DNA from 4 places in the Arthrobacter glycogeni genome. Region 4 is predicted to be linked to each of the others. Evidence: riboswitches for the same ligand, from Rfam matches in the RefSeq annotation. Region 4 holds a riboswitch; each other region holds the start of a gene.
What was found. A riboswitch is a leader RNA that binds a small molecule or an ion and turns the genes downstream of it on or off. The one in region 4 is predicted to bind cyclic di-AMP.

Region 1: linked by a shared signal. The riboswitch ahead of ACX80G_RS07960 (C40 family peptidase) and the one ahead of ACX80G_RS02110 (M23 family metallopeptidase) in region 4 are both predicted to bind cyclic di-AMP.
Region 2: linked by a shared signal. The riboswitch ahead of ACX80G_RS14950 (LysM peptidoglycan-binding domain-containing protein) and the one ahead of ACX80G_RS02110 (M23 family metallopeptidase) in region 4 are both predicted to bind cyclic di-AMP.
Region 3: linked by a shared signal. The riboswitch ahead of ACX80G_RS09615 (LysM peptidoglycan-binding domain-containing protein) and the one ahead of ACX80G_RS02110 (M23 family metallopeptidase) in region 4 are both predicted to bind cyclic di-AMP.

The regions. Positions count from the first base shown of each region.
Region 1 is NZ_JBTNDV010000006.1:12,237-19,462, reverse strand. Features, by position in the region: gene ACX80G_RS07980 (NAD-dependent epimerase/dehydratase family protein) at 1-77, shown strand, start outside; gene ACX80G_RS07975 (DinB family protein) at 198-752, opposite strand; gene ACX80G_RS07970 (hypothetical protein) at 911-1,348, shown strand; gene ACX80G_RS07965 (hypothetical protein) at 1,348-2,025, shown strand; gene ACX80G_RS07960 (C40 family peptidase) at 2,197-3,093, opposite strand; cyclic di-AMP (ydaO/yuaA leader) riboswitch at 3,100-3,260, opposite strand; gene ACX80G_RS07955 (Ig-like domain-containing protein) at 3,975-7,067, shown strand; gene mutM (bifunctional DNA-formamidopyrimidine glycosylase/DNA-(apurinic or apyrimidinic site) lyase) at 7,164-7,226, opposite strand, start outside.
Region 2 is NZ_JBTNDV010000015.1:64,748-71,973, reverse strand. Features, by position in the region: gene ACX80G_RS14955 (dihydrofolate reductase family protein) at 270-839, shown strand; cyclic di-AMP (ydaO/yuaA leader) riboswitch at 1,188-1,335, shown strand; gene ACX80G_RS14950 (LysM peptidoglycan-binding domain-containing protein) at 1,387-2,232, shown strand; gene ACX80G_RS14945 (DsbA family protein) at 2,633-3,376, shown strand; gene ACX80G_RS14940 (cytochrome c biogenesis CcdA family protein) at 3,376-4,242, shown strand; gene ACX80G_RS14935 (hypothetical protein) at 4,239-4,760, shown strand; gene ACX80G_RS14930 (sulfite exporter TauE/SafE family protein) at 4,855-5,625, shown strand; gene ACX80G_RS14925 (GntR family transcriptional regulator) at 5,649-6,371, opposite strand; gene cydD (thiol reductant ABC exporter subunit CydD) at 6,745-7,226, opposite strand, start outside.
Region 3 is NZ_JBTNDV010000007.1:161,508-168,733, reverse strand. Features, by position in the region: gene ACX80G_RS09635 (heavy metal translocating P-type ATPase) at 1-48, shown strand, start outside; gene ACX80G_RS09630 (hypothetical protein) at 135-659, shown strand; gene ACX80G_RS09625 (DUF305 domain-containing protein) at 783-1,421, shown strand; gene ACX80G_RS09620 (F510_1955 family glycosylhydrolase) at 1,700-2,431, shown strand; cyclic di-AMP (ydaO/yuaA leader) riboswitch at 2,574-2,786, shown strand; gene ACX80G_RS09615 (LysM peptidoglycan-binding domain-containing protein) at 2,790-3,665, shown strand; gene ACX80G_RS09610 (tetratricopeptide repeat protein) at 4,069-4,845, shown strand; gene ACX80G_RS09605 (isopenicillin N synthase family dioxygenase) at 5,116-6,141, shown strand; gene ACX80G_RS09600 (MFS transporter) at 6,193-7,226, opposite strand, start outside.
Region 4 is NZ_JBTNDV010000001.1:455,006-462,231, reverse strand. Features, by position in the region: gene ACX80G_RS02125 (MFS transporter) at 1-486, shown strand, start outside; gene serC (phosphoserine transaminase) at 503-1,627, opposite strand; gene ACX80G_RS02115 (iron-dependent transcriptional repressor DtxR) at 1,875-2,582, shown strand; cyclic di-AMP (ydaO/yuaA leader) riboswitch at 2,721-2,894, shown strand; gene ACX80G_RS02110 (M23 family metallopeptidase) at 2,897-3,700, shown strand; cyclic di-AMP (ydaO/yuaA leader) riboswitch at 3,825-3,989, shown strand; gene ACX80G_RS02105 (NlpC/P60 family protein) at 3,995-4,870, shown strand; gene ACX80G_RS02100 (NlpC/P60 family protein) at 4,901-5,779, shown strand; gene ACX80G_RS02095 (HNH endonuclease) at 6,010-6,510, shown strand; gene mobA (NTP transferase domain-containing protein) at 6,507-7,226, shown strand, end outside.

The DNA.
Region 1 (7,226 bases), on a different contig from region 4:
GAGAGTTGCTGGCGTGGACGCCGGCCGTGTCGATCGATGAGGGTTTGGCCCGGCTCGCCCGGCACTACCAGGGCTAGCTGGCGCCTCCCCGTCAGATTCCTGGTTTATTGATGTCTGGCTCGTCGGTCCGCGGTTTGCTCATGTCTGGCCCGATAATTCCGGGCTCGTTAGTCACTGGCTCGTTGTTCCCTGGCTCGTTAGTCCCTGATCATTGGCTCTTCACCGACTGCGCCGTCCGCTTGTTCCCGCAATACATCAAGGTGGCCGAGGTGGCGTGCAGTCTCCTCGATCAGGTGCTGCAGGATCCACCGGAGTGTGTAGTCGTCGCGGGAGGACCTTGCATCCAACGAAGGGGCGGCCCGGACGACGGCGTCGCAGCGGCCCGATTCGGCTGAATAGTCCTGAAGGAGCCGCTGCATCGAAATATCGGGGGCGACGTGGAATTCGCCGTCCGGATCGGCGTCGGACCAGTCGTAGGTAAGACCTTGCTCCCCCGCGAAGACGTCCCTTAGCCAGGACCGTTCAACATTCTCGAGATGACGTACCAGGCCGTGCGGGGTGAGCCCGGTGGGGGTCGCGACGGAGCGTAGGGCGTCGTCGTCGACGTCCCCGACCTTCCAGGCGACCAGATCGCGTTGACGTTGGAGGAAGCCCAGGGTGGTGGTCGACTCGTCACCCTGGTGGGCGGGCTCGGTAATTCCCCGCCGCACGCCGTTGTTTGCTCCTGCACCGTCGCCAGCCGCCTGTGTCATTGATTCACCCTACCGGTGAGCCGTCTGACCGGAAAGCACGAAGGCAGAGCCGCGGCTATCGTCCACGCTGGCGCGGGACGAGACCATTCTGGCGTGGGGGTGGATATCCGATCCCTATGCCTCTTTACTGCGCCATTGCCTTCAATTACAGTGCGACAGTGGAGACTTCGCTGAAGAAGTACGTTCCCTACGTTCCTCGGACGCCGCCGATGGCTGTGGACGACCCGGTGGTGCGGTGGCTGCTGCAGGGCGATCCAGCGATCCGTTGGCAGGTGCTACGCGACCTCCTCGACGCCCTGCGGGATGAGGTGGTAGCTGTGCGGGCGAGGGTGGAGCACGAAGGGTGGGGCGCTAGGCTGCTCGCGCTGCGGGCGCCCGACGGACAATGGGCGGACGGGGCATGCTTTCCTAATACCGCTGCGTTCGCCGAGAGTACCGCGCGGGCCTTGGCTGCCGGCAAGCCACCGCCGCCGTTCCCGTCGCCCACCACAGACCAGACCGAGACGCCAGGTGAGCACCCTGAGCAACCATGGATCGCTACCTACCCCGTGCTGCTCGATCTGTGCCACTTGGCGTACCGCCGGACAGTGCGGTGATGCTAGAGACGGCACAGTTGGTCGACCGCAACTGCCGGTGGGAGTATGACGGGTTGCCTTTCTTCGCCGGGGAAGTCGACTGCTGCATCAACGCCGGCGTTGTCCTGATCGGTACCTACCTTGGCATCAACATCGATCCGGTGGTCAAGCGGCTCGTGGCCGACCAACTGCCTGACGGAGGCTGGAACTGCTGGGCCGAGTCGCGTTCGGCGCCGGGATCGTTCGCCAGTACTCTTGACGTAATTGACGCTTTACTGAGGTGGGAGCGACGCACCGGTGGATCCGACGAGGTCAGGCGGGCTCGCCACGGGGGCGAGGAATTTCTGCTTCGACGCGGTCTGTTCCGGTCGTTGCGCACAGGCGAGGTAGTGAACCCTCGATGGCTCCAGTTCTCTTACCCTCCACGCTGGCACTACGACCTGCTCAAAGCGACGAGCTACTTCGCTCTCCGCGGCGGACCGGCCGATCCGAGGCTGGTTGAGGCAGTCGATCAAGTTCGTACCAAGCGTCAGTCAAATGGACATTGGCTGCTGGAAAACCCTCACCCCGGGGCGGTCCACTTTCGATTCGAAGAACCCGATGGTACATCGAGTCGGTGGAACACCCTTAGGGCATTGCGGGTTCTTCGCTGGTACGACGCAGCGAGTCTCTCCGACGGAGCAAGCGTGACCCTATGACAAGAGCAGCAAGAAGATTTCGCATGCGCAAGTGACGTCGAGAGTGCCGTACGAACTGGTGTCATTTAACCACGGGTGACCGATTCACAGACGAAGCACAAAGGCGCCACCGGATGTTTCCGGTGGCGCCTTCATGGTACTTCTCCAGACCGCCGCGACGGTATGGAAGGTTTAGAGCGTGTAGTACCCAACCAGTGGCATAGCGCTGACCGCGTGGACCAGGGTTCCCTGGCTTGGGTTCAGTGCGCTGACCATCTGGCCGTCACCGATATAGATGCCGATGTGTCCGCCGCCGTTCTGGACGACGAGGTCACCTGGCTGAGGGTTGCTGGTGGGGGTCAGCGCACCCATCTGTGCCTGGCTGGTGCGGGGCAGATCGATGCCGTGCTGGGCGTAGACCCACTGCACGAAGCCTGAGCAGTCCCAGCCAGCGGTTGAGCTGGTGCCACCGTAGACGTACGGTGCGCCGATCATTGACTGGGCCGTTCCGGCGATACCTGCGCTCGATACCTGTCCGCCGGTGGACGCCGCACCGATTGGCTGGATGTCCTCCGAGGCGGTGGTGATACCCAGCGTGCTGGTCTCAGCGGGGGCCGCCGGTGCAGCTACCTGGATCGCCGGGGCTGGCGCTGCTGCTGAAGCTGGCGCCGGTGCTGCTACTGGTGCTAACTGGCTTGACTGGCCAGTGTTGCCGGTCAGCGAGATGACGTCGCCTGGGAAGATGACCGAGTCCCAGCCGAGCCCGTTGGCGGCGAAAATCGACTCAACGCTGACGCCGTAGGTGCCGGCAATGCTGCCGAGAGTATCTCCGGGCTGAACCGTGTGAGTGGAGGCTCCGGGGGCTGGTGCGCTGGAGGCCTGGGCGACAGATGCCGGCGCGGCCTGGACGTCGACTTCGCCTGCAGCGTTAGCTGGCAGCCCGGCGCTCAACATCAGACCTGATGCGGCGACGACAACCGCTGCCGGACGGCCGATGGAGCCGGCATGTGAGCTGACTGCCTTGGATACGGTCTGCATGGCGCTTGGCGGGGTTGCACGGTGGCGCGCGATATAACGGTTCTTGGACATGATGATGTTGCCTCTCCCAGTGCCTGCGAAGTTAGCTGTCGGATTCGGATGGGAGCCACCCGGGTGCGATACCGCACCTTTACCCCTAGGCCGTCTTACGACGACCACTACTGGTTCCCCCGCTTCTGCCGGATGTATGCGAACGGACCTCGCGGCAGCGGCAGAATTAGGCAATCTGTCGGGAGGACGCTGAGTTGAACGGAACAGAGCGTGCCGTCTACTGTACCTATCGCTATGAGGTTTTGTCACATTTAGGTCACGGAGCCAGTGTGCCGTTGTGTGCCCCCGGTGGCGGCGACGGGCGACCGCCTCGATGATGGATTGCGTGCGCGGATCGATGATCCGGATTACTCCCCGGGTTACATTTCGCTGCCAGTCATTGCGTTTTCCGGCCAGAGCCGCCATCAGTTCGCGCGGCGCTACAAGCAGTGCGGCCCGGAAATTGACCCTACCGAGCCCGGCACGGGAAGGTTCCCTCCGGCATGCTATGCCGCCAAGCTTTTGAAATGTCCTCACGGTATCCATACCTAATGGTTACCTGCCCGCAGGTGCTGCCGGACGGCGACATGTATTAAGTGGGTAAGTCTCCTGGGTGGAGGACAAGTCATCCAGTGGTGTCAGGACGAGAATCGGATGCCGACCTCACCGGAGCCGCGCTTCCTCGTTCACTGAGGGTCACTGTGTTTCGGCGTGAGGCCATTTAGTGGTAATTATGCGGGCGGTGCGTCCCGCCCGCATGGCCCCGAATTGATGGTCCCGGGCAAGGTTTTCCCATGGTTGGTTCGTCAACATTGGAGGCGCCAGAACTAATGGCAGCCTGCAGTGACTTCACGGCGTAGCCGGGAGCACCGGAACCAGTAAGGGGAATCATCATGTCGGCAGTGAACAGCAAAACCGCTCGGGGTTGGCAGACAGGGAATACTGGGGATGAACCCGGTCTGCACCGAGGTGCAGGGCAGGGCCGTCGGAAGACTTTCCTGCGCCGGTTCGCCACCGTGACTGTTGCCTCCCTGCTGGCCGCATCCATGGCCCCTTTGGCTGCCGTGCCTGCGTTGGCTGCGACGGCGGGCATGAGCCCGGTCGACCCCCAGAATGGATTTCCCACCTGGTATTCAGACGGCAACGTCAAACTTCAGCTGTGCTACATGGCCGGAGCTGGTTGCCTGGCTGAACCGCCGGACCCAAACTCCCCGGCGTCCTACCCCGATAATTTTCCGGAAGAAGCGTTCTGGTTCAACGCAGGGGCATCCGGCGGAAAGCTTGGGCTCTACGAAGCGGCACTGGAAGGTGCCCACCTGAACGGTGTCGTAACGGCTGGCGAGCAGATGGGCTTCGGCCGGCTTCGGTTCATCGTCGAGGACCTCCAGCCAGGCGCCAGCTACACCATTACGCACCCCTACGGTGTCAACACGTTCGTCGCCGAGCAAGACCCGAAGGTGGCAACGGCCGGACGCATCAAGCAAACCATTGACGCCGGAGTCTGCGCACCCACACCCCAGCAGCCCTGCGATTGGGCCAGCGTCGGGCAAGCCTTCCTGGGCGACAACTCAGACAGCACGACATCGACCTTCCTGAAGCAAGTTGGCGCAGCGCCAGGAACGCTTGGCGACATCAACACAGCACGCGCCGTCACCGGTGCACCGACCGGAAACAACTTCGTGCGGGTGGACGGCCCGGACGCCGGCGGTCCCGGCGTCAACACCCTTACCGTCAACACCTTCACCGTCCAAGGCCTGATCTTCAACGGTGCCGACGCCGCCCCTTCGACCCCCGACCTCGCGCCGGCGAGCGACAGTGGAAAATCAGGCACAGACAACATCACCAATGTGACCAGGCCGACCCTCACCGGAACCGTACCGGGCGTCGGCGTCAGCGAAGCGACGGTGGAGTTGCTAGTGGATGGCGCCACGGCTCCAGCTGCAACGACCACCACCACCGCTGGCGCATACTCGGTTCTCCTGGACACAGCCCTCACATCCGGTACCCACAGGGTCCAGGCCCGAACACCCAATCCCGAATACACAGTGGACCCAGCAACGGGTGAACCGGTTGATCCCACGATTCCCCAATATCTCATCTCGGGAACGCTCACCTTCAAATTGGACACGGTCGCTCCGCCCGTCGCTATTGTGGCGCCTTTCCCGTCCAACCCGACCGCCGACACCACCCCAACCGTGAACTTCACGTCCCCGGAGCCAAGTGTCAGCTTCGAATGCCAGCTGGTGCCAAGCAACCCCGACTGGGATCCAACCTGTGCCTCACCAAAGAGCTACGACCCACAGCTCAACGGGACTTACACTTTCAACGTCCGCGCCACCGATCCCGCGGGTAACGTCGGAACCCAGGCCACCCGGACCTGGACCATTGGCCCGGCTGACACCATTGCACCAACCCTCAGCGCGCAATCGCCTTCAAGTAACGCCAGCGGGGTCCCCATGCTCAACACGATCTCCGTCAGATTCTCCGAACCGGTCAGAAACGTTGATGCATCAACGTTCATCCTTCAGGATCCTGCGGGCGCCATCGTGCCGTCGACCGTTACCTTCGACACCGCCACCAACCAGGCGGTCCTGGATCCCACCAACCCTCTGGCGGGCAGCACCCGCTACACCGTCTCACTCAAGAACACCATCGCGGACCTTTCCGGAAACCAATTCGCTGGCAGCACGTGGGCCTTCATCACTACTGACACAACCCTCCCGACCGTCACCTCCCGCAGCCCCCTTACCGGCGCCACCGGCGTCAGCACCACAGGGAACATGACGGCGACCTTCAGCGAAGCCGTCCAAGGCGTCAGCGGGACAACCTTCACCCTGAGAAACGCCGCCGGAACAGCAACCGCCGCCACGGTGTCCTACAACGCCACCACCCGGGTCGCGACCCTGGATCCCACGGCGACCCTGGCAGCGAACACCAATTACACGGCTACCCTGACCGGAAGCACAACCAGCATCCGAGACACCGCCAACAATCCTTTGGCCACCACGTCCTGGTCCTTCACCACCGGAGCCGCGCCCGACACCACCGCCCCAACCGCCACCTCCCGCAGCCCTCTCACCGGCGCCACCGGCGTCAGTACTTCAGGGAATGTTACGGCGACCTTTAGTGAGGCCGTCCAAGGCGTCAGCGGGACAACCTTCGCCCTGAGAAACGCCGCCGGAACAGTAACCGCCGCCACGGTGTCCTACAACGCCACCACCCGCGTCGCAACCCTGGATCCCACGGCAACCCTGGTGTCGGACACGCGCTATACCGTTGCTCTGACCGGCGGAGCCACCGGCATCCGGGATGCTGCCGGCAATCCCCTGGCCACCCAGAGCTGGGCGTTCACCACCGGTCCCGCCCCGTCGGTGACAGGACGGACACCGGGCATCAACGCAACGGCAGTGAGCACGACGGGAAACATCACTGCCACGCTGAGCGAGTCAGTCGCAGGAATCAGTGGAACGACGTTTGCGCTCCGGAATGCTGCGGGGACAACCGTCGCCGCGACAGTGTCCTACAACGCCACGACCCGCGTCGCGACGCTCAATCCCACGGCTACTCTGGCTTCGGACACGCGCTACACGGCGACCCTCACCGGAGGAGCCACCGCTATCCGGGACGCTGCAGGAAATCCCCTGGCCACCCAGAGCTGGTCGTTCACCACCGGTCCCGCTCCAACGGTGACAGGAAGGACTCCGGGCATCAACGCAACGGCAGTGAGCAGGACCGGTAACATCACCGCAACATTCAGTGAGGCCGTCACTGGAGTCAGCGGCGCCACCGTTGCCCTTCGGACCTCAGCCGGAGCAGCCGTCACAGCTGTAGTGTCCTACAACACCACTACCCGTGTCGCCACGCTCAACCCATCGGCAACCCTGACAGCCAACACCAGCTACCGAGTCACCCTGACCGGCAGCACCACGGCACTGCGCGACATCGTGGGCAATCCGTTGCTCACTACGACATGGAACTTCACCACCGGCCCATGACACGCTCCCAGTAAGTCGACGAAAGCGGCCCCGATCAGTAAGCCTGCCTGAATCGGAGCCGCTTTGTCGCGTCGGCGCCACCAGCCCTTTCCGAATTTACCAACGGCCGTTCCGGGGTTTCGGCTGACACCGGGGGCAGGTGAATGACGAACGGTTCAT
Region 2 (7,226 bases), on a different contig from region 4:
CGGAGAGCGGTTGGCGGCCTGTCATTAAGGACGCACTTGGCCTGTATGGAAGTCACTCTCCGGCGAGCCATGGCTCCGCGCATTCGGTGACACGAGCCTACTCGCCATCGCTGCAGGCCGATCGCCGAATCAGTCGCGCGCTCGGTCTGCGGTCTGGTTCGCACCACGACGGTGTTGAGCAGGTGCGATCGGGGCGCCGATGATAGGACCGCGCCGGCAGTCATCTAGATTCGGTGCACGCGCGGCGCACATCAAGGAAGAGCAACGAGATGAGACCACTTCGATACTCGATCAACGTCACGCTCGACGGCTGCTGCCATCACGAGGCAGGACTCCCCCCGGACGAGGAATCGATGCGCTACTGGACCGCTGAGATGGAACGAGTCGATGCCCTGCTATTCGGCCGGGTGACGTACGAGATGATGGAGTCGGCGTGGCGGAAGCCGGCCGCGGGCCCGTGGCCCGACTGGATGGATGAGTGGGAAATCCCGTTCGCCGAGACTATCGACCGGGCGAAGAAGTACGTCGTGTCGAGCACACTGACTGGGGTCGATTGGAATGCCGACCTACTGCGAGGCGACTTGAGGCAAGCGGTTCAACAGCTCAAGCAGGAGCCAGGCAAGGGCCTGTACGTGGGTGGCGTGACGCTCCCCCTGGCGCTGGCGGACCTGGGACTGATCGACGAGTACGAGTTCGTTGTTCACCCGGTCCTTGCCGGACACGGGCCAATGTTGCTCGCCCGCCTGCGCGAGCGAATCCCGCTCAAGCTCGTGGATCGCCATGAGTTCCAGTCGGGAGCGGTCGCCCTGCGATACCGACCCACGCGAGCAACGGCTTGACATGATTTGTCCTGGGTGGTGGTCGCTGTCGACGCGCTGCCCATCCCGGCACTCCACCCCCACTACCGGGTCCCGCGTGCTGCCAGGCCACCGACGTCGACTTTCCTTTTTGCTTAAATGTCTATACATTATATGTCAGTCACTATTGGCGCGATGTTTCCGGGTGGGTCATGAACCGTCACCCGCGTTCGACAATCTGTTGCCGCGCCCTGCGCCGAATATTCCCGCCTGAGTAAATCGTTATGAGATTGTGACATAAGACCAAATTTCGTGTAGCTTGATGAGGTGCCCTTCAAACGATTCGGCACCCTTGGCCTATTACCGAACTCTGCCGCTGGCCAAGGTACGAAGATCAGAAAGCTCCGGCAGAGGCGGGGGAACCAATAACGGGTCCAACAGATCCTTGGGGTTAAGTCGTCCGGACATCCACATCCGGCGACCGGGTGGCTCCCACCCGAATCCGACAGCTCACCTCGTAGGTATTGGGAGAGGTAGACACATGTCAATAGGAAATACACGAGGCCGACACCGGGCGAACTGCAGCACAATGTCCATCATCGTGAAGGGGACCGCCGGGCAGGGTCAAATCGCCGGCCGACAGGCAGCTGTTTTCGTGGTCGGCTCAGGCTTGCTCCTCGGTATGGCGTTGCCCGCGCAGGCAGGAGCTGTAGCCTCCGATCCGGTTACAGGAATCGCCGCGACGACGGTTTCGCCATCGAACGCGCTGCCCGCCGCCGGAGCCGCCGCCGAGGCACGGACGTACACAGTCTCATCAGGGGATACCCTCGGACTGATCGGAAAACGCCACGACGTCAGTCTGGCCACAATCCTGTCTCTGAATGGCCTCAGCCTGGACTCCGTCATCTATCCGGGCGACGTCATCGTGCTTTCCGCAGCAGGGGGTTTGGACAACGAACCGACCGTCGCTGCCGCATCCACTGCAACACCCACCGCCGCACCCACCGCCGCATCCGCTGCTGCATCCGCGTCCACTCCCTCCGGCGGGATCTATCTTGCGTCCGTCGTTGAGTCGATCATCTACGAAGATGAAGCCGCCCCATCTTCCGTCAATGAAGCGATCCTCGACGCTGCAATGGCACAGATGGGTGCAACGCAGGACTGCACCGTTCTCGGCGAAGTTGCTTTGCGGGCAGTTGGCAAGCAGGGCGTGGGGGATGAGTCACCAGAGTCCTTGATGACCTACGCGACCCCGGTCTCAACTCCTCAGCCCGGGGACTTCATCTACTACGCCGATGGAGGGATGGGCTTCTCGCACAACGCCGTTTATCTCGGAAACGGAGAGGCCGTACACAGCGGGTGGAATGGGAATCAGACCGTCATCGAAAGCGTCGATGTCGGCTCTGGCTCGATGTACTACCGGGTCAATGGCTAGACAGGTGCATGTACCGGACGCGTAACGACGTGCGGGTAGGGCGAGACGGGATACCTACGAACTAGGCACCCCTGTTTCCTACCTTTGCGATTCAATACCCGGAGCATGAAGGGGGTGTCCGGTCACACCGAGTGACCGGACACCCCCTTGCACGTGCAGGCAAGCAATATGTTGGTTAGTCCGCGAAGGGGGGCCTGGCCCGGCTGCTTCGGCCTCGCGACACACCATTCCAGCGGAGTCCAGCGTCGAAGAGTCGCTGCAACTGAAGCATTCTGCTGCCCAGCGGCCGCTGGGAAAACAGCAGAACTGCGCTATAAACGATTGATTTCGTATCGCCCGACGCCACCCGTAGAGTAAATGTATAAACATTACGATCAACCTATGTAGGTCAGGAGTCTGAATGTCGTCGCACCAAACACCCTCCAGTGGTGGTCCACATCGACGAACCATCATTGTGGTGATCGCCGCCTTCGCTTCAGCCGTCCTGTTGTTGTTTGTTGGCATCCTTGCCTACCAGGGAGGAGTCTCCCAGAATGCCCAGGCAGTGCCGGAGACCCAAAACTCTCCCGAGTCCAGTGAAACAGAACTGGACGTCTCCCGCAGAATAGCGGATGACCCGACAGCGCTCGGCGATGTCGACGCGCCTGTGGTGATGATTGAGTACGCAGACTACCGCTGCCCTTTCTGCGGACTGTTTGCCCGCGATACTCTCCCACCCCTCGTGGACAAGTACGTCGAAAGCGGCGACCTGCGGATCGAATGGCGGGATCTACCCGTCTTCGGCGACGAATCCTTCGCCGCCGCAGTCGCGGGCCGTGCGGCCGGCGAGCAGGGCCTGTTCTGGGAATTCAATAAAGCGGTCTTCGAGATCGCACCCGAACGGGGCCACGCCGAACTGCCCCGCGAACGTCTCCTGGAAATTGCGGCGGAGGTAGGTGTCCCGGATATGGCCACGTTCGAAGCGGACCTCGACTCCGAGGAACTGAAGCAGGCCGTAACCACCGATTCGCAGGAGGCCACAGCACTCGGCGCGACCGGAACGCCCACTTTCCTGGTCAATGGCACACCGTTCGTCGGGGCACAGCCGCTGGCCACCTTCGAAGAAGCCATTGACACAGCCCTCAAACAAGCCGAAGTCAACTAATGGAGATTGGTTACGCCGGAGCTTTTCTTGGCGGTGTCTTGACCCTGTTAAGCCCGTGTTCGGCTTTGTTACTGCCGGCGTTCTTTGCCTACGCCTTCTCGACGAAAAGCAGGCTTCTGGCCAGGACCGGGTTGTTCTATCTGGGACTGATCACCACCTTGGTACCCCTGGGAATATTTGCCGGCGCCCTCGGATCGCTGGTAACCCAGCACCGCAGCATCTTGATCATGGTGGCCGCCACCCTTGTGATCGCGCTAGGAGTGGCGCAAATCGCCGGGATCCGGATGCCATCCTTTGTCCGCAACAACACCCAGGCTGGCTCGTCGCGGCTCTCGGTTTTCGTTCTGGGCACGGTTTACGGTGTTGCCGGAGTGTGCACCGGACCGATCCTCGGGTCCATCCTGACGGTTGCGGCAGTCGGCAGCAACGCGCTTTATGGAGGCATCCTGCTGGCCATCTACGCGCTGGGCATGGCTCTGCCGCTGTTCGCTTTGTCCCTCATGTGGGACCGTCTTGGCATCTCCGGACGCCGCTGGTTACGCCCCCGCCCGGTCACGATCGGGCGCTGGTCCAACTCGTGGATCATGATCATCTCAGGCATTCTCTCCGTTGGCATTGGAGTGCTGCTTATAGTCACCGACGGCACCGCTGGACTCGGCGGAGTTCTGACCGTCTCAGATCAGTTCCAGCTTGAAAATGCAGTCAGCGGAGCAGCATCCGGTGTGACCAACACCCTGTTCTCTGTTGGAGCGGCGGGGGCACTGGTGATAGCCGTCATTCTGTATGTCCGCAGCCAACGAACCAATTCTGGTCGGGCCAGCGTCAACCCTGGTTCAGTACCGGCGGAAAAGGAGCACAACAAATGACCAGCCGCCCACCCTTGATGGCAGCACTGGGGCTCTGGCCACGCCGCCGCTGGCTCGCCGCTGCGGGGGCCGCAGTCATCACGTACGTCGTCATTGCCGTCCCGACCGACCTCATCGATACACCTTTCTTCACCCGCGAAGTCCCGCCCACCTGGTGGTCCTTCCCGGTGGCCGGGATCACCGCTATTCTCACCGGACTGGTGGTTGCCACCTATGTGTCACGTCTGTCCAAGCCAGCGACAGAAGGCAATGCCCGTTCCGGCGCCGCCGGCACGATGCTCGCCTTCTTCGCCGTCGGCTGTCCTGTCTGCAACAAATTGGTTCTGCTGGCGTTGGGCACCTCCGGAGCCATGCAGTACTTTGAACCCATCCAGCCGCTGCTGGCAGCCACTTCTATCGGATTACTGCTGTGGGCCTTCCAAAAACGCGCGACATCCGAGGACCGGTGCCCTCTACCATCCCCCATGACGCTCAACCGGGGGGAAACCGTTCGAACGTCCGAAACGAAAATACGGTGACCAGGTGGATCATCCCGGCCCACCCAGCCGGTCGTAAATTGCTCATGCTGCCCGTTCCCGCAGACCCTACGCCGGATCGTATAGAGCGAGCCACATGATTCCGGCGGTAGCCCTGGGCCTCGTCGTCGGCATTGCCTTGGGTCTCATCGGTGGCGGCGGATCCATCATCGCGGTGCCAGCTCTGGTCTACGGGGTAGGAATGGAACCTGGCGATGCCATCCCTACCTCGCTGCTGGTCGTGGGCCTTTCATCCCTCGCCGCGGTGCTGCCACGTTTCAGCAGCGGGATCAACTGGCGAATCGCACTCATCGTCGGTACGGCCGGGGTACCAGCCGCGTGGGCCGGAACCGCGCTCGGTCGGTTACTGGACCCCAACGTTTTGATGTTGGCCTTCTCCGCACTAATGATCGCGGTCGGGATTCGGATGCTTCAGAACACCGCAGAGTCCTCAGGCCCCTGCAGCCCAAATGGGGATCCCGCGTGGAAATCCTGCATTCTCCGCGCACTGGCCGTAGGTATCCTGGTTGGAGTGCTGACAGGGTTGCTGGGAGTTGGAGGTGGGTTCCTGATCATTCCGGCCTTGACCCTCCTGCTCGGAATCCCCATGAGGCAGGCCGTGGGCACCTCGTTGGTGATCATTGTCCTCAACTCCACCGCCGGGCTCTGGGCCCACGCTTCCGGTTTCACCATCGACTGGCCGATTGCCTTGGCCTTCAGCGGAGCTGCGGTTCTCGGTTCCTTCGCTGCCTCCCGGCTCTCGCATCGGCTCGATGACCGTCTTGTCAACATCGTATTCGCGGTGGTGATCTTCGTTGTCGCCGCTGGCGTGGCCGTTGGCACCATCGTCGACATTAGCGGAGCGTGACAGCTCTCCTACGGCTATTCCAGCTATTTTCCCGCGCCAGCATCCTGCGCAGCTGTCTCCAGTTTGCATCCGAAGGACGTCGTGATGGCGAATCTGTCGCCCAGCACGTAGCTGCGGCGGAACTCGAGCGAGGTTGCGCGGTAACATCCGATCCGCTCGACCAACAGCAGCGGAGAACCCGCTGGGCAGTCCAGATGGCTGGCCTGCCCGGCAGTCGCGAGCACGGCCGTGAGCTGCTCCGTTCCGCCGTCGAGCACAATCCCACAACGGCGGTCCAACTCGCCGTACAACGCTTTGTCAGAAAAGTCCACGGTGAGGAGTTTTCGGGCAATGTCCGCAGGCAGCCAGACTTGATCCAGCACGATCGGCTCCCCGTCCGCAAGACGCACACGGGACAGGTGGAACAATTCCGCGTCCGGTCCCAGAGAAAGTCTCGCCGCCACCTCGGGTTCGTTAACGATGTGCTGTTCCAGGACCACACTGCGGTGGCTCATTCCCGATTCACGAATAGATGCCAGAACGCTATAGATCGGTCCGAAAGCAGTGCTCATGCCAGCGACGACTTTCGGCTTCCTGCCAGGGTGCGCCGTCACGTGGCCAGCGTCACGCAACGGCCGCAGGGCAGCGCGGATGGTTCCCCGGCTGACACCGTATTTTTCGGCTAGCGCCAGCTCCCCCGGAAACCCCTGGTCGAACGCGCCTCCACGCACCTCGCTGAGCAGGTCGGCGCTGACAGTTTTCCACAACGGAGTCGAAGATCGATTTCCGGCCTTGTTTGCCGGTGAAGTCAAGGGCGACTTCTGGTCGTGATTGATCAACTGACCTCAACTATTTGGTGTGCACTTCATGATGCTACGAGGATACTTCATCCGTGAATCCTTCGGTTCGACCACCATCACGTCGGCAATTCTGGGCCTGTCGACAGTTAGCTGCCGACATGCCCAACATGCCGACAGCTAACCGAGTGGACTAGTTGGCGCATAGCCAACCGTCACATTCGCACCCATGGAGGTGGGCTCTCCACCACTGTAATAGGCAAAGATGGAATGTATAAACATTTAGTGGTTATGGTCCGGGTGTCGCCGAATACTGCCCCGTCACGCTTCCCCGAAGAAGACCTCATGCCGCCCGCGCTCCCCTCCCCGCAGTAGCCAGATCAAGACGAGACTCACAAAGCTCGGTTTCGTCGTCGTTGTGCGTGACCAGCACCACCAGTTTGTCAGCTAGCCCCAAGCGAAGGTCAGCCAGTAGTTGGCGCGCGGCGTCTCGGTCCAGATGCGCGGTCGGCTCGTCCAGCAGTACGACATCTGCTTGCGTAAGCAACGCTCGAGCAACGGCGAGGCGTTGCTTTTGCCCCCCGGAAAGCAAGGTCCCGCCAGATCCGATGGGCGTATTCAAACCTTCAGGAAGAGTCCGGACGAAGTCTCCAAGACCTGAACGATCCAATGCTGTGAGGAGCTCCGCGTCATTTGGGCGGTCAGCAGCGCTCCGCGCCAGCAATAGGTTGGTTCGAATGCTGGATTTGAACAGATGCGCTTCCTGCGGACACCACGCGATTCGCGGCCCCTCCTCAGGAACAGTTCCGCCATCTGTCGCGATGC
Region 3 (7,226 bases), on a different contig from region 4:
AGGATCGACCTGAGCCCCGAACGCTTCACCACCGACCCGGCTGTGTGAATGACTTGCCTCTTCGTCCTGATTGGAGGAAGAGGCAAGTCATTCACTAGGCTGGAAACAATCAACGGAATTGGAAGGAAACGGCGGTGACAGGCACATTTGGGCTGAGGACAGTGTTCGCACTGTCGAGAACAGCCGTGACCTTTCTGGGTTTTGTCGCCATCATCGTCGGAATCCTCGCAATGCACGTGTGGATGGGCGGTCACGGCGCGTCAACGCACGGCGCTCCAACCCTTGGTGCTTCAGCGCAGGGCGCCTCAGCACATGGTGCTGCGCTCCCGGCCAGTTCCACGACATCGAATGCCGGATTCCCGACGTCGGTCAGCGGTGAGAACCGGGTCCCGGCGAACAACGCTCACGCCGCTTACCCGGATGGACCTGCTGGCACCGGCGAAATGGGCGAGGGCTGCGGAGGGTCGTGCGGGAACGACGGCGGTGTGCTGGGGATGTGCCTCCTGGCGGTCATCGTCGTCGCAGTGCTGGCGTTCCTGTTACGTTCCGGCCGGCTCGTGCCCGGGTCGGTGCTGCTCCGTGGGCCGCCGCTCATCCGGTTGCGGACCCTATCAATCCCTGCTCCTTCACTGATTCAACTCTGTATCAGCCGGACGTAAGACACCGGCGCCTGCCTTTTGGGTATGCCTAGCGCAATGGCTCTCTCACCAAGGCAGCATCCTGCCCACCAAGGGTACTACTACAGACTATTCATCAGATGAATTCAGAAGGATCAGATCACCATGAAGCGTTACCTCTCCCTCTCAGCATTGAGCGTCGCGGCCGTCATCACCCTGGCGGGCTGCGGAAGCAACAACGACCCGGCCAGCCCGGCGGCCGAGCCAACGACCTCCACTGAGCAATCAGCACCCTCAACCGAATCAGGCGCTGAGGTATCGGCCGAGCACAACGACGCGGATGCGATGTTCGCCCAGCTGATGATTCCCCACCACCAGCAGGCGGTGGAAATGAGCGACATGATGCTGACCAAGGACAACATCAGCCCCAGTGTCATCGACCTCGCCACCAGGATCAAGGCTGCGCAAGACCCCGAGATCGAAACCATGACGAGCTGGCTCGAAGCCTGGGATCGCCCCTCCATGCCCGAAGGAGGCATGGAGGGCCACGACATGGGGTCTACGGGTGGCATGGACGGAATGATGGACGAGGATCAGATGGCTGACCTTGAAGCGGCCGAAGGCGGCGAAGCGGCCCAGATGTTCCTGGAATCCATGACCGCACACCACAACGGGGCGGTGGACATGGCGCAGGAAGAAATCGACAACGGCGAGAACCCTGAAGCGATCGCCCTCGCTGAGATGATCGTGGAAACCCAGCAAGCCGAAATTCAGGAAATGGAAGAACTGCTCGCGGAACTCTAACCGAAGATTAGTTCGCGAAGGGAAGGGCCAGGCATCTGGCCCTTCCCACCCTCTCCCCACTTTTTCTGTCACAACAAAGGATTGCCACTGTGCCTCGCCCCCAACCCCCCGTCCCACGCCTGCAACGAGGTGCCAAAATGGCCGTTCTCACCGTTGGCCTTTTGGTGCTCACTGCTTGCTCTACGTAAGTCTCACCGAGCTCGAACAGTAGTGATTCCTCTGAGTCCGTCGACGTTGACTCCGCCGACGCCGACGCGCAGGGTTATCCCGCCGGTCACATCCATGGGATGAGCGTGGACCCGGACACGAACCGGGTTCTGTTGGCCACCCACGACGGACTGTTTGACGTCTCAGAGTCGCCAGCAATCCAGATCGGGCCGACCATCGACCTGATGGGTTTCACCCCAGCAGGGAACGGCGAGTTGTACGCATCGGGTCATCCCGGCCCGGGAACCGACCTACCGAACCCGGTGGGCCTGATCCGATCGACAGACCAGGGCCAGACCTGGCAGCCGCTATCCAGGCAGGGCGAGTCTGACTTCCACGCCCTTGCCGCCACCGACGGTGGAATAGTCGGATTCGATGGGCAGCTCCGGATCAGCGCCGACGGTACCTCCTGGGAAGCCGCGGATGAACAGATACCCGCCTTCAACCTCGCCGCGACGTCCCGGGACAGCGTTGTGTTGGCAACCACCGAGGAAGGCCTGCAACGCTCGACCGACGACGGCGAAACCTGGGCCGCCGTTCCGAGCGCACCCTTGCTGATGCTCACCGCACTCTCCGGAGGAGAGGCTGCCGGAGTCACAGTCGAAGGCCAGATCCACACCAGTAGTGACGCTGGTCTGACCTGGGTCCCACAGGGGGCAGTTCGCGGCGAGGCGTCCGCGATCGCAACCCACGTACTTGACGACTCCACGTTGCGAATCTGGGTCGCGACCGAAGACGGTGTCCAGGTCTCCAATGACAACGGTCAGACCTTCGGGGACATCAGATCAAACCACCAGCAATAATCTGGTCTAGGGTTCGCCAATGCCCACAGGCCGTTACCCTAATGTGACTTAAATACTAGCGTGGGGTATTCTCTTACGAGTGATCCCGGCACCCCGCCGAGATCACATTCCCGCGCAGAATGCCGAGCCCTGCCGCTGCTCCGGGAGCCGTTCGCACAATCCAGATGGCAGGGACGGGGGAACCACGTTTCCACCGGGCCACCGCACGCGGTGACCCTCGGGGTTAAGTCGATCCGACTGTCCAGTGCAGAACCTGCATCGTACGCGAATGCGGGACAGCACACGGGTGGCGGACGGCCGGGTGACTCCCATCCGAACCCGACAGCTCACCCCGCAGGCATGGGAGAGGCAAAACACCATGTCACGTACATCCATTCCGGCACGCCACCGCGCCATCACCACCCACTCCATCGCCCTCGAGGGCCTGACTCAGGCCGCGAAGACCAACGCCGTCGCACTGGGCAAGCCAGCCATCATCGCAGCCGCGACCGGCAGCCTCGTCTTCTCCGTCGGAGCCACCGCCCACGCCGGAACCTATACTCAGGACGCCGCAACTACCGCGCAGGCAGCAACCGTTTCGGCACCAGCAGCTGGCGCGGATGCTTATACGGTCGTCGCCGGCGACACACTAGGGGCGATCGCAGCACGGCACGGGATCAACCTTGAGAATCTCCTGGCGCAGAACGGGCTGTCGTACGCCTCGGTCATCTTCCCAGGGCAGCAGATCCAGCTCACTGGCGGCGGAAGCGCTGCCGCCGTCGTTCCAGACGCCGTTCCTGCTGCGGCCGCCGCCCAGGCATTCACGCCAGCACCGGTTGCTCCAGCGCCATTGGCTCCGGCACCGGCCGCACCAGCAATGATGAGCCTGGCTTCCGGTTCCATTACCCCAATCGCACCTGAAAGCTCTTCGGTTTCCGCCAGCGGCGTCGGCGGAGCGCTGGTCGCTTCGGCTTACGGGCAGCTCGGTTCCATCCAGGACTGCACGATTCTCGTCGAGCGTGCACTGCGCTCCATCGGCTTGAACGTCGGCGACCTCGGACCCCTGCAGTTCGATCAGTACGGAACCCGGGTCTCAACTCCAGCGCCCGGTGACCTCGTTGTCCGTCCCGGTCACATCGGTATCTACGTCGGGAACGGCAACGTCATCAGCAGCGGCATGAACGGCTCGAACCTCACCATCGAGCACCCGCTGTCCGACCTCGCCGGCTCATACTTCGTGCGAGTCAACGGCTAGCTCCGAAGCCTCTACGGAACATTGCCGTAAAACTTGATGGGAAGTGGCGGGTGTCCTGAACGGAGGACGCCTGCCACTTTTGCGTTCCTCCAGCAACCAGGAGCCCGCATGCAGGACCGTGCTTGCCCAGAACCGGGACCGGGTCGTCCTCGCTTGCCCATGGCTGGCTGATAGTTACCGGTGAGTCGGACAGGACAGTCACGTTCCAAGCCTCATCATCGCCTATTGCTCTGGGCTGGCACGAATAGCGGTCTAGCTGCCACACCAACATCTCGGCTGTGCATGGCTTTTTCTCACCTAAGTCAAACTCGGATCATTCCGGTCTGCGTCGCCAGGCCCGAGTTGTCACGACATTTTTCGATCGAAGGCTCCGTAGATATGCGAGAGTGAACCGGTGGAAGGAATGCGACAGGAAGACGACCGCCAGTGCAGTTTCCGGGCGTCGATTAAACATGCCCGGTTCACTGACCCTGATGGGCTATTCAACGCAGCAAACGACCTGCAAAAGATCTCGAAGGCAGAAGCGGTCGAGGTGCTGTACCTGCTCGCCATCGACGCCGGCGTGACTGACGCCCTGCTAAATTACGGCACGTTCCTTTGGGACGAAGGCAAACTCGGGCCGGCCATCGCGCCGCTCAAAAAAGCCTACGAAGCAAACGATCCCCACGCTGCGCCGACGCTGGGCCAGATCTACCTGGAACTAGACGACGCCGAGAATGCAATTCTTTGGTTCCAGCGAGCCGGCGACCATCCGACGGTTCCGGTACGCCTGGCCCGCGCCTATCGGGCCCAAGGGAACCAGCGAAGTGCCCTGAAGGTTCTAATCGAAGCCAAAGACAACAATGCCGAAGCCGCGGTTGAACTAGTGCTCGACGGCGAACTCAGCGGGCACGCAGCAGTCGCCCTCCTGCAACACCATGCAGCTAGGGGCAGCGTCGACGTCCTCATTCCCCTGGCGAATCTATACGGTGAGATGGGCCGCACCTCCGAGGAAATTGCGGTGCTCCGCCAGGCCGTCGGTGCAGGGGAACCGAATGCAGCCCACAACCTCGGACTGGCGCTATGGCACTCCGGATACCGGCAGGAAGGGAGAGCGCTCCTGAAGACCGCTGCGCACAACGGTGACCGACTGGCCCGTCGAGCGCTGGAACGATTACGACGAAAGCACCCCAGAAAGTAGGCTCCGCCCATGTAGGGGGTTCATGGGTACAAGCTTTGGCCTGACCCTCAAGCTGGGGAGATCGGCGGACGGATACCCAACGGGTGGAACCTGTCAGCGACATTGCTCGAGGCCGACTATGAACCCGAATCAGACCGCCGCGATCCGCAGTGACCCCACCAGCAATGACATATTTCGCAACGCGAACGTTCGGCCCATCGGTTCGCGGCGTAACGTTGGAGCGGATACGGACTTCGGTTTCCAAAATTCGCACCAAAGGACTATAAGAACTTGTCACTCGAATCATTGCCCGTCCTGGACTACTCGCGGCTGAGCGCAGGCCAGGAGGACGCGTCGCAATTCCGGGACGACCTGCGCAACGCAATGCATGACGTCGGATTCCTCTACTTGGCTGGCCACGGAATCCCGCAGGACCTGGTTGACGCCATGCTTACCACTTCCCGCCGCTTCTTCGAACTCCCGGAGGAAGAAAAACTGCAGCTCGAAAACGTCCACAGTCCCCAGTTCCGGGGCTACACCCGAATGGGCGGTGAACTGACCGATCGGGCGGTCGACTGGCGTGAGCAAATCGATATCGGCGTCGAGCGCGATGCCGTGAAGCCGGGTGCAGGTGTTGCTGACTACTGGCGGTTGGAAGGGCCCAATTTGTGGCCTGCGGAACTGCCCGGGATGCGAGAGGTTGTCGCTGAATGGACACAGCACCTGAGTACCATCTCTCTCGACCTTTTGCGGGCCCTTGCCGTGTCCCTTGGCGCCCCCGAGGATAGCTTCGATGAAGCCTTTGGTTCCAGGGCGTTCCCGATGCTCAAAATTGTGCGCTACCCGGGGGAATCCGGCAGCGAGCCCAAACAAGGCGTGGGGTCCCATCGCGACGGCGGCGTGCTGACGCTGCTGCTGGTGGAACCGGGGAAGGGTGGCCTTCAGGTGGACTACCAGGGGAAGTGGATCGACGTCCCTGACGTTCCGGGAACATTCGTTGTGAACATCGGGGAGATGCTCGAGCTGGCCACCAACGGCTACCTCAAGGCAACACTGCACCGTGTTATTTCACCGGGCACCCGCACCGACAGGATCTCTCTGCCCTTCTTCTATAATCCAGCGCTTGACGCCACCATGCCCGCGCTGCAAATGAGCGCGGAGTTTCACGCTGAAGCCCAGGGACTATCGGTCGACCCGACCAATAACCCAATCCTTGAGACCTACGGGGACAACGCCCTCCGCTACCGGTTGCGGGCCCACCCCAACGTTGCCGCACTTCACCATGCAGACCTCATTTCGCGCAACGAGCAGCAGTAGGCCTGTCCGTTCGCGTTCCCCAGTGCAACGGTCCGGAGCGAGCGACGGCGTTCAACGGATGAGTGCCTCTTCCTCGGTTAGCTGATCGTCTTCCACGTTGGCGTCTCTGAACCTTGAGAAGAGCAGCACAAGGGCCGAAAGCACCATGATTCCGGCGGCGACCCAAAGGGCGCTGGAGGCGTTTGTGTAAGTGGCAATTGCACCACCGAGGGGAGCACCAAGGACGATCATCCCTCGGTTGATCGAGCGTCGGGTAGCGCTCATTCGTGCCATGAGCCCGTCCGGCGTCACTGCCTGCCAGTACCCCATTTCCAAAGGGCCCTCGATGCCCATGGACAGCCAGAAAAGGAATTGTCCTCCAGCGGCGATGGCAAATGCCGCCCAGAGGGCCGCAGGCCACTCGGTAGGCGAGCCGTACACTCGATCATCCAACGCGCCGTTAGCCATCACGGCAGCGACCACGGGGGCAAGGGCAATCAAAGCGAGCGCTACCGGCTGAACCAGCCGCGCGGCAATTATCGTTTTGCCGGTACCCCACCGCTCTCCGGTGCGGATCGAGATAAGAGTCCCCACCACGGAGCCGATTCCGGCGCCGCTAAGCACCAGACCTAGTCCAAGCGCACCGAGCCTCAGATCGTTCAGGACCAGTGCCGGAAGAACCGCGCCCATCATGGCGGAACCGATAAACCAGGCGTGGCTGGACCACGCCAACGGTCTCAGTCGTGGGTGGCGGTAGATCCACCGCAAACCCTCGCCCATCTTGCGCCGCAGGGAACCGTCCGTGCGCACGGGTGGCATGGTGGTAGCCGCATGTTTGAGGGAAAGCAGGACGACGCCGGAAAGAAAGTGGGTTACCGCGCCCACCAGCAAAGCGAGGGGTGCCGTCATCACGGCGACGAGACCACCGGCTACCGCACTACCCATGGTCTGAGCTACGGTGTCGCTTTGCTGGAGACGGGCATTGGCCCGTGTGAGCTGCGGTCGCGGAACGAGTTGTGGCAGGAAGGATTGATGGGCGGCGTCGCTCATTAGCGCCAATGTTCCAAAAGCGAACATCAGGATCATCACCACGGGGACATTCAGGA
Region 4 (7,226 bases):
ATGGCAGTCGGGTCAGTGGCCGGGGCGCTGCTCTCCGCACGGCGCAGCAAGCCGAGGCTGCGGTTCATCTACGGCGCGGCAGCAGCGTTCGGCGTCGCCTGCGCCGCGGCGGCCCTGGCACCTACCGTCTGGCTGTTCGGTCTCGCCCTGGTTCCTGTCGGCCTATTCGCGCTCACCCTCCTGACCAGCGCCAACGCCTACGTCCAGACCACCACGGAACAGGTGATGCGCGGCCGGGTGATGGCCCTGTACTTCGCCATCTTCCTTGGCGGCACCCCACTCGGCGCGCCGATCGTCGGCCTGGTCTCCAACACCTTCGGCCCGCGGTGGAGCCTCGCCGTCGCAGCAGCGGCGGGACTTATCGCTGCGCTGGCCGGGATGATCTGGGCCTGGCGGGCCCACCACCTGCGACTTCGCTTCGACGGGTCACCCCGCCGCCGGCTGCGGATCGTGACCGATTTTGGGGACCCGGTCACCGATCCATGACGCTCTTCGACGATGGTCAGCCGCCGACGACGTGATCAATACACGTCAGCAGCGCTGATACGTCGTCCGGTTCGATCGAGACGAACGTGGCGATGCGCAACTGGTTGCGGCCCAGCTTCCGGTACGGTTCGACGTCGACAATGCCGTTGTTTCGCAGCACCTTCGCCAGCAGTGCTGCATCGACCGATTCGTCGAAATCAATTGTCGTAATGACATTGGAGCGGTCCTCGACGCGGGTCACGAAGGGGGTTGCGACGTCGGACGCTTCGGCCCACTGGTAGACCCTGCCCGCTGACTCGGCGGTCCGGGCGGCGGCGAACCCGAGCCCGCCGCTGGCGTTCAGCCATTCGACCTGGGCGTTGAGGGTCACCAGGGTGGCCAGCGACGGGGTGTTGTAGGTCTGGTTCAGGAGCGAATTGCCGATGGCTGTCTTGAGGTTCAGGAAGTCGGGGATCCACCGGTCGCTCGCGGCGATCCGGTCCGCGCGTTCCAGCGCCGCGGGGGAGAACATCCCCAGCCACAGTCCGCCGTCGGATCCGAAGTTCTTCTGCGGTGCGAAGTAGTAGACATCGGAGGCGTTCACATCAACGTCCAGCCCGCCCGCGGCTGAGGTTGCGTCGATGAGGACCAGCGCGTCCGGCGCGGCTCCGTCCACCCGGTGGACTGGGGCTGCGACACCAGTGGACGTCTCGTTTTGTGGCCAGGCGTAGACGTCAACGCCGGCTTCCGCCTGCGGGGTCGGCCGGGTTCCCGCCGCCGAGGTGATCACCGACGACGCTTCAAGGAACGGCGTCCGATCAGTAGCTGAGGCGAATTTCGACCCGAATTCGCCGAAGGACAGGTGCTGGGCTTTTTTGTCGATCAAGCCAAAGGAGGCTGCATCCCAGAACGCAGTCGCCCCGCCGACGCCCAGGATCACTTCGTAGCCATCCGGTGCGCTGAACAGCTGGGTCAGGCCAGCCCGGATCGACCCAACCAGATGACGCACCGGCGCCTGGCGGTGTGACGTGCCCAGCAGGGTGTGCCCGGCCTGGGCGAGTGCTTCCAATTGCTCGGTGCGAACCTTCGAGGGCCCAGCGCCGAAGCGCCCGTCAGCGGGGAGGAGCCCAGCGGGGATCGTATGGTCCGGGGAAATGCTCATGGTTCCTCCAAGGGATAAGCGCGCAACTTAGAACGGGTTTCATTCTGCCGCACTGCCTGGCTCCCGCGGCATTTATGACCAGGCAACGGGGGTGTGCGTGGTGGCGGCTGGTTGCCGCGGTCAGCAGGAAATAGGTTAACCTTGGGAGGCGGAGAACTCACGTTCGACGCTGGCGTTACGTGCCGCGCTCGCACCGCGAACCCTGCCCGCTGTTCCAACCCGCACCAGTGCCAAGGAGCTGAACCGCATGACGGACCTCATCGATACCACTGAGATGTACCTGCGGACCATCCTGGAACTGGAGGAGGAGAACATTGTCGCCCTCCGCGCCCGGATCGCCGAACGGCTCCGCCACTCAGGTCCAACCGTTTCACAGACCATCGGGCGGATGGAGCGTGACGGGCTGGTGGTGGTCTCGGGCGACCGCCACCTTGAATTCACTGATCTGGGCCGACGCCGCGCCATCGGTGTCATGCGTAAACACCGCCTCGCTGAACGACTGCTTTCCGATGTGATCGGCCTCGATTGGGCGTACGTTCACGAAGAGGCATGCCGCTGGGAGCACGTGATGAGCGAACGGGTCGAACAGCGCCTGTACGAGCTGCTGGGAAAGCCCACCGAGTCGCCCTACGGCAACCCCATCCCCGGGCTGGAGGCACTCGGTGGACCGCCGACCGAGAACTTCACCGCCGGTGTACGCAGTCTTCTGGCGGTGATGGGAACGAATCCGCTGGGATCGGTGGTCACCCTCGTCCGCCTGGCCGAGCCCATCCAGGTGGATCCCGAGCTGCTGTCGCAGCTTGATGAGGGCGGATTGCGGCCGGGAACGGTTATCAGCGTGCAAACCGTCGGCGATTATGTGTCGGTCCGGGTTGAGGGGATCGAGGGAGCTCTCGAACTACCGCCCGAGGTCGCCGCGCACGTCTTCGTCTCGGTCAGCGAAACGGCACTTTAGGGCGGTAAAGCGCGGTGTAGCCGCAAGTTATCCACAGGAAAAGATAACGAACGTATCTCTTTTGCTTCTGGTCGCGCATAGTGGAAAACTGGCGTTGATACATCAGCGTTACCTGATCCGCACGCCTAACCCTGTCAGCGGATCGGGATGCTCATCACCCGTGACAGGGGCGGAGGACCCATCAACGGCGGCTAATCTGCCGCCTTAGGGTGAAGCTCAGATCCGCTGCCGCTCCGACGGAACAGATCAGGGCCGAGTTCTTTCCCGACTCGAATCCGACAGCTAACTTCGCAGGCATAGACGAAAGGGACCCTTTGTCGAAGCACAACGCTTCGGGACGCCGCCGTGCCGCCGCCGCGGTACCCGCCGCGCGTCCCCGAGACGCCCAGCGACTTGAACGACGACGTCGTGCCGTCCGCGTCCGGAACGACCTCTCACTGACCGGGATGAGCCAGAAGGTCGCGATCGCCGCTGCCGCCTCGGGTCTGGTGCTCACCATCGCACTACCCACTACCGCGGCATCCAGTCCCGCCGAGGGTGTGGCTGCCGCCACCCGCGAGACCGTCTCCACCGTCGAAGCAGCAGTCGCCCCCCGCGATATCACGGTTCCTGACGCCGCGCTGGTCGATTTCGGCCGCACCGCACTGCAGAGTACGTTCGACGCCGACGCCAAGCTCAGCGAGATCATGACCGCGGCAGGATCCGCCGCGGTGCCCGCCTCGGCCGGGGGTTCCCTGTCAGCGCCGATGAGGGATCTAGTCGTCACCTCACCCTTCGGCTACCGGGTTAGCCCGATCACCGGCATGAGCGGTGAGCTCCATTCCGGCCAGGACTTCAGCAGCTCTTGCGGCACCGAAGTTTTCGCCGCAGCGGCCGGCACCGTCTCCTTCACCGGGTGGCACCCCTACGGCGGAGGGAACCGCGTGGTGATTGATCACGGCAACGGGCTCGAATCCACCTACAACCACCTCTCCCTCAGCAGCGTCAAAGAGGGGCAGAAAGTTGGCCGTGGCGAGGTAGTTGCACAGAGCGGCAGTACCGGCGCCTCAACCGGTTGCCACCTGCACTTCGAAGTAGTGGTTGACGGACAGACGGTCGACCCGATGGGCTGGCTGTAACCAAGGACACACCGTTCCGTGACCGGAATGTGACATTGCTCTCGATCTGCTGTACCGTCAACCCCGTGCCAAAATCTCACAGGTTCGGCACTCCCGAGCAGATCGCCTAGCTCTGCCACTGCCCGGGGTCCGTTCGCACAATTCGCATGGCAGAGGCGGGGGAACCAATTAGTGGATTTCGCGAGAAATCCTTGGGGTTAAGTTGCGTACTTCCAGCAGGAAATCATGTGACCGGGTGACTCCCATCCGAATCCGACAGCTCACCCCGCAGGCAATTGGGAGAGGCAATCAAACGTGTCAACCAGCTCTTCTCCGGGCCGCCACCGGGCCGCCCGCCCGCATAACGGCCCCTTGACAGTCATTTCGACCGCCGTCTCGTCAAATGCTGGATCAGTAGGTCGCCAGGCCGCCGTCATTGTCGCAGCGTCAGGACTCGTCCTGACCGCCGGACTGCCAGCACACGGTATTGGCGAGTCGGAGCGTGTTGTCCTCTCCACCCCCCTCAACTCCGTATCGGTCACCGCCGACGCTGTTAGCGCCGCTGCCGCCGCCGACATCACCTTCGAGCGCACCGCCGTTACCGCAACGCCCGCCGTGGTGGAAGCTGCACCAGTAGTCGAATCCGCACCAGTAGCGGAAGCTGCACCAGTCGTCCGGGCCCGTGCCCAGGCCGTCGTCGACCCAATAGCCGAGGCTGCTGCTCCAGTTGCCGTTGTGGCGCTCGCTGTGCAGGAAGCACCCCCCGCTGCCGAAGCGCCAGCAGCGGCGCCCACGGCCCCCGCGCCCGCACCAGTCGCAGCACCGGTCACAGCTCCTCCAGCCCCCGCTCCAAAGCCGGAGGTCGTTGAAGCTTCCGCAAATGGAGCCGGCGCGGCTCTTGTGGCCAGTGCCTACTCGCAGATCGGCGCAGTGCAAGATTGCACAGTTCTGGTTGAAGTGGCTTTGCGGTCGATTGGTAAAACCGTTGGGGACCTCGGGCCCGAGCAGTTCTACGCATACGGCGACGTGGTCGGTTCACCTCAGCCGGGGGACCTGGTCATCCGCCCGGGACACGTTGCCATCTATGTCGGTAATGGGCAGGTCATCAGTAGCGGAATGAACGGCGTCAATGCGACCATCCTGCATCCGCTCTCCGACCTCGCCGGCTCCAGTTTTGTCCGCGTCCGCTAGAGCTCGAGAATCAAACCAGAGAGTTTCACAATGACTACACATGCAGCTACTGCACGGCACCGTGCCGACAAGCGCCACGACACCAGCTTCTCGACCTTGGCCAAGGCAGTAACCGAAAACGCCGGTGGCGTCGGCCGTCAGGCAGCTGTGATCGTCGCAGCATCCGGCCTCGTTCTGGCGGGTGGTGTGTCGGCCAACGCCGCCGACCTCCCGCTCGAGTCAGTTGAACGGGTGGCCCTCACCTCGGCTCTGGAGATTCAGGCGGCTCCAGCCGTGGTCGAGGCTCCGGCCGACGCAGAGATTGCCTTCAACCGCACTCCGGTCAAGGCGGTAGCAGCACCAGTCGTCGTCGAGGCACCAGCGGTCACCGCACAGGTCGAGACCGTCGTCGAGATCGACGAAGCCCCCGTCGTGGTTCCGGGCGCCGAGGTCGCAGACGCCGAGGTCGCAGACGTTGAGCCGGTAACTGTTGCACCCGCGGTAGAGGTCGAGCAGGCCGCGCCGGACCAGACGGCGCCAGCCCAGGCCGCGCCGGCCCAGACGGCGCCAGTAGCCAAGAAAGCCCCGGCCGTTTCCTCAGGGGTGGCAGCCACCATCGCCGCCGCAGCGCAGGGACAGCTCGGGGTCACCCAGGACTGCACCCGCCTCGTCAGCAATGCGCTCGCTGCCGCTGGCATCAACTTTCATGGCTGGCCAGCCGGTTACCTGTCGCTCGGACGCACCGTCAGCGCTGGCGAGGCCATCCCAGGCGACCTAATCTACTATGCAGATGGTGGCGCCGGAGTGGCCCATATCGCCGTCTACATCGGTGGTGGACAGGCCGTACACGGCGGATTCAACGGCAACCAGACAGTCGTCGCACCAGCCGACCTCGGCTCAGGCCCCGTCTTCATCCGCGTCGGCGGCTAAGGCACACAACCCTGTACGCAGGAAGACCCGGGGATTTCGATTCCCGGGTCTTCCTGCGTACCATCCCCGTGCTGTCCCAAGGTCGTCTTCCGACGACACGCGCTAAGCCGGGCCGCCGGATTAGCAAACCGGGCATCCGTCGAACTACCCTTACTCTCAATAAGTCAGTTGTCGTCCTGCTCTCCCGGACCACAGGGACGCAGGCCCGAAGTCGGCAAAGAGGAATGTGCATGCGCACTCTCGTTCTGAACGCTGGGTATGAGCCATTGGCGGTAGTGACCTTCCGCCGGGCGCTGGTCCTTGTGCTGGCCGGAAAGGCGAGCGTGGTCGCGGAAGGGGAGGACCCGGTGGTGGGACCCACCGACGTCCTGGGCCGCCCCTCGGTTATCCTGCTGAACCGCTACGTAAAGATCCCGTACCGCCACAGCGTGGTGGTGACCCGCCGGGGAGTGTTGCGGCGCGACAACCACCTGTGCGCCTACTGCGGGAAGAGCGCTTCAACTATTGATCATGTGTTCCCACGCTCCCGCGGCGGAGCATCCAGTTGGGAGAACCTCGTGGCATGCTGCCTCCGGTGTAACAATGACAAGAGTGACAAGACCCTCACCTCGCTCGGCTGGCACCTGCGTATAACCCCGCAACCACCGCGCGGCGCTTCGTGGCAGTTCCGCGAAATTGAGAAGCCAGCACCGCAGTGGAGCGCATTCCTCCGGGCGGAGTCCGCCGCTTGAATTCAACACCCCTCGACTTCAACGCCGTAGTGCTGTCCGGGGGCAGGTCGTCGCGCCTCGGCGGTGTCTCGAAGGCACATCTGCACCGTGGAGGACGCACTCTCCTCAGTCTCACATGTGATGCAGTCGCCGCTGCACACCGCACGATCGTGGTGGGTCCCGACCGTGACGACGGACTGCCGGGGGACCCCGTGGCGGGCTCGATGGCGCAGGACTGCGAGTTCATCCGCGAATCCCCTCCCTTCGGTGGGCCAGCAGCAGCCCTGGCCGCCGCCGTCGACCACTTACTTGAGGACACCACGCCGTGGGTGCTGGTTCTCGCCTGCGACATGCCGCGCATCGCGCAGGCCATCCCGGTGCTGTTGGCAGCGGCAGCAGAGTGTCCTGAGTCCTCAGTAGTCGCTCACGACGGCGGCCGGGACCAGCCGCTGGCTGCGCTGTACCGACTGGGGAGCCTCCGCACCGCCGTGATGGCAGCCCAAACCAGCGGTGGAGCCCAGAATCTGTCGATGAAGGCACTCCTTGCTAGGGTGCAATGGAGAACAATTGACGTTCCGCCGGGAAGCACAGCGGATGTCGACACCTGGGCTGACGCCCAATCACTCGGTGTCTCAGGCACGGCACCGACCGAAACCTCAGGAGCAGCGATGAAAAAGCAGGATCAGATCCTTCAGGAATGGAGCGCCCAGCTCATCGAGGCTTTGGAGCTTGAGGGC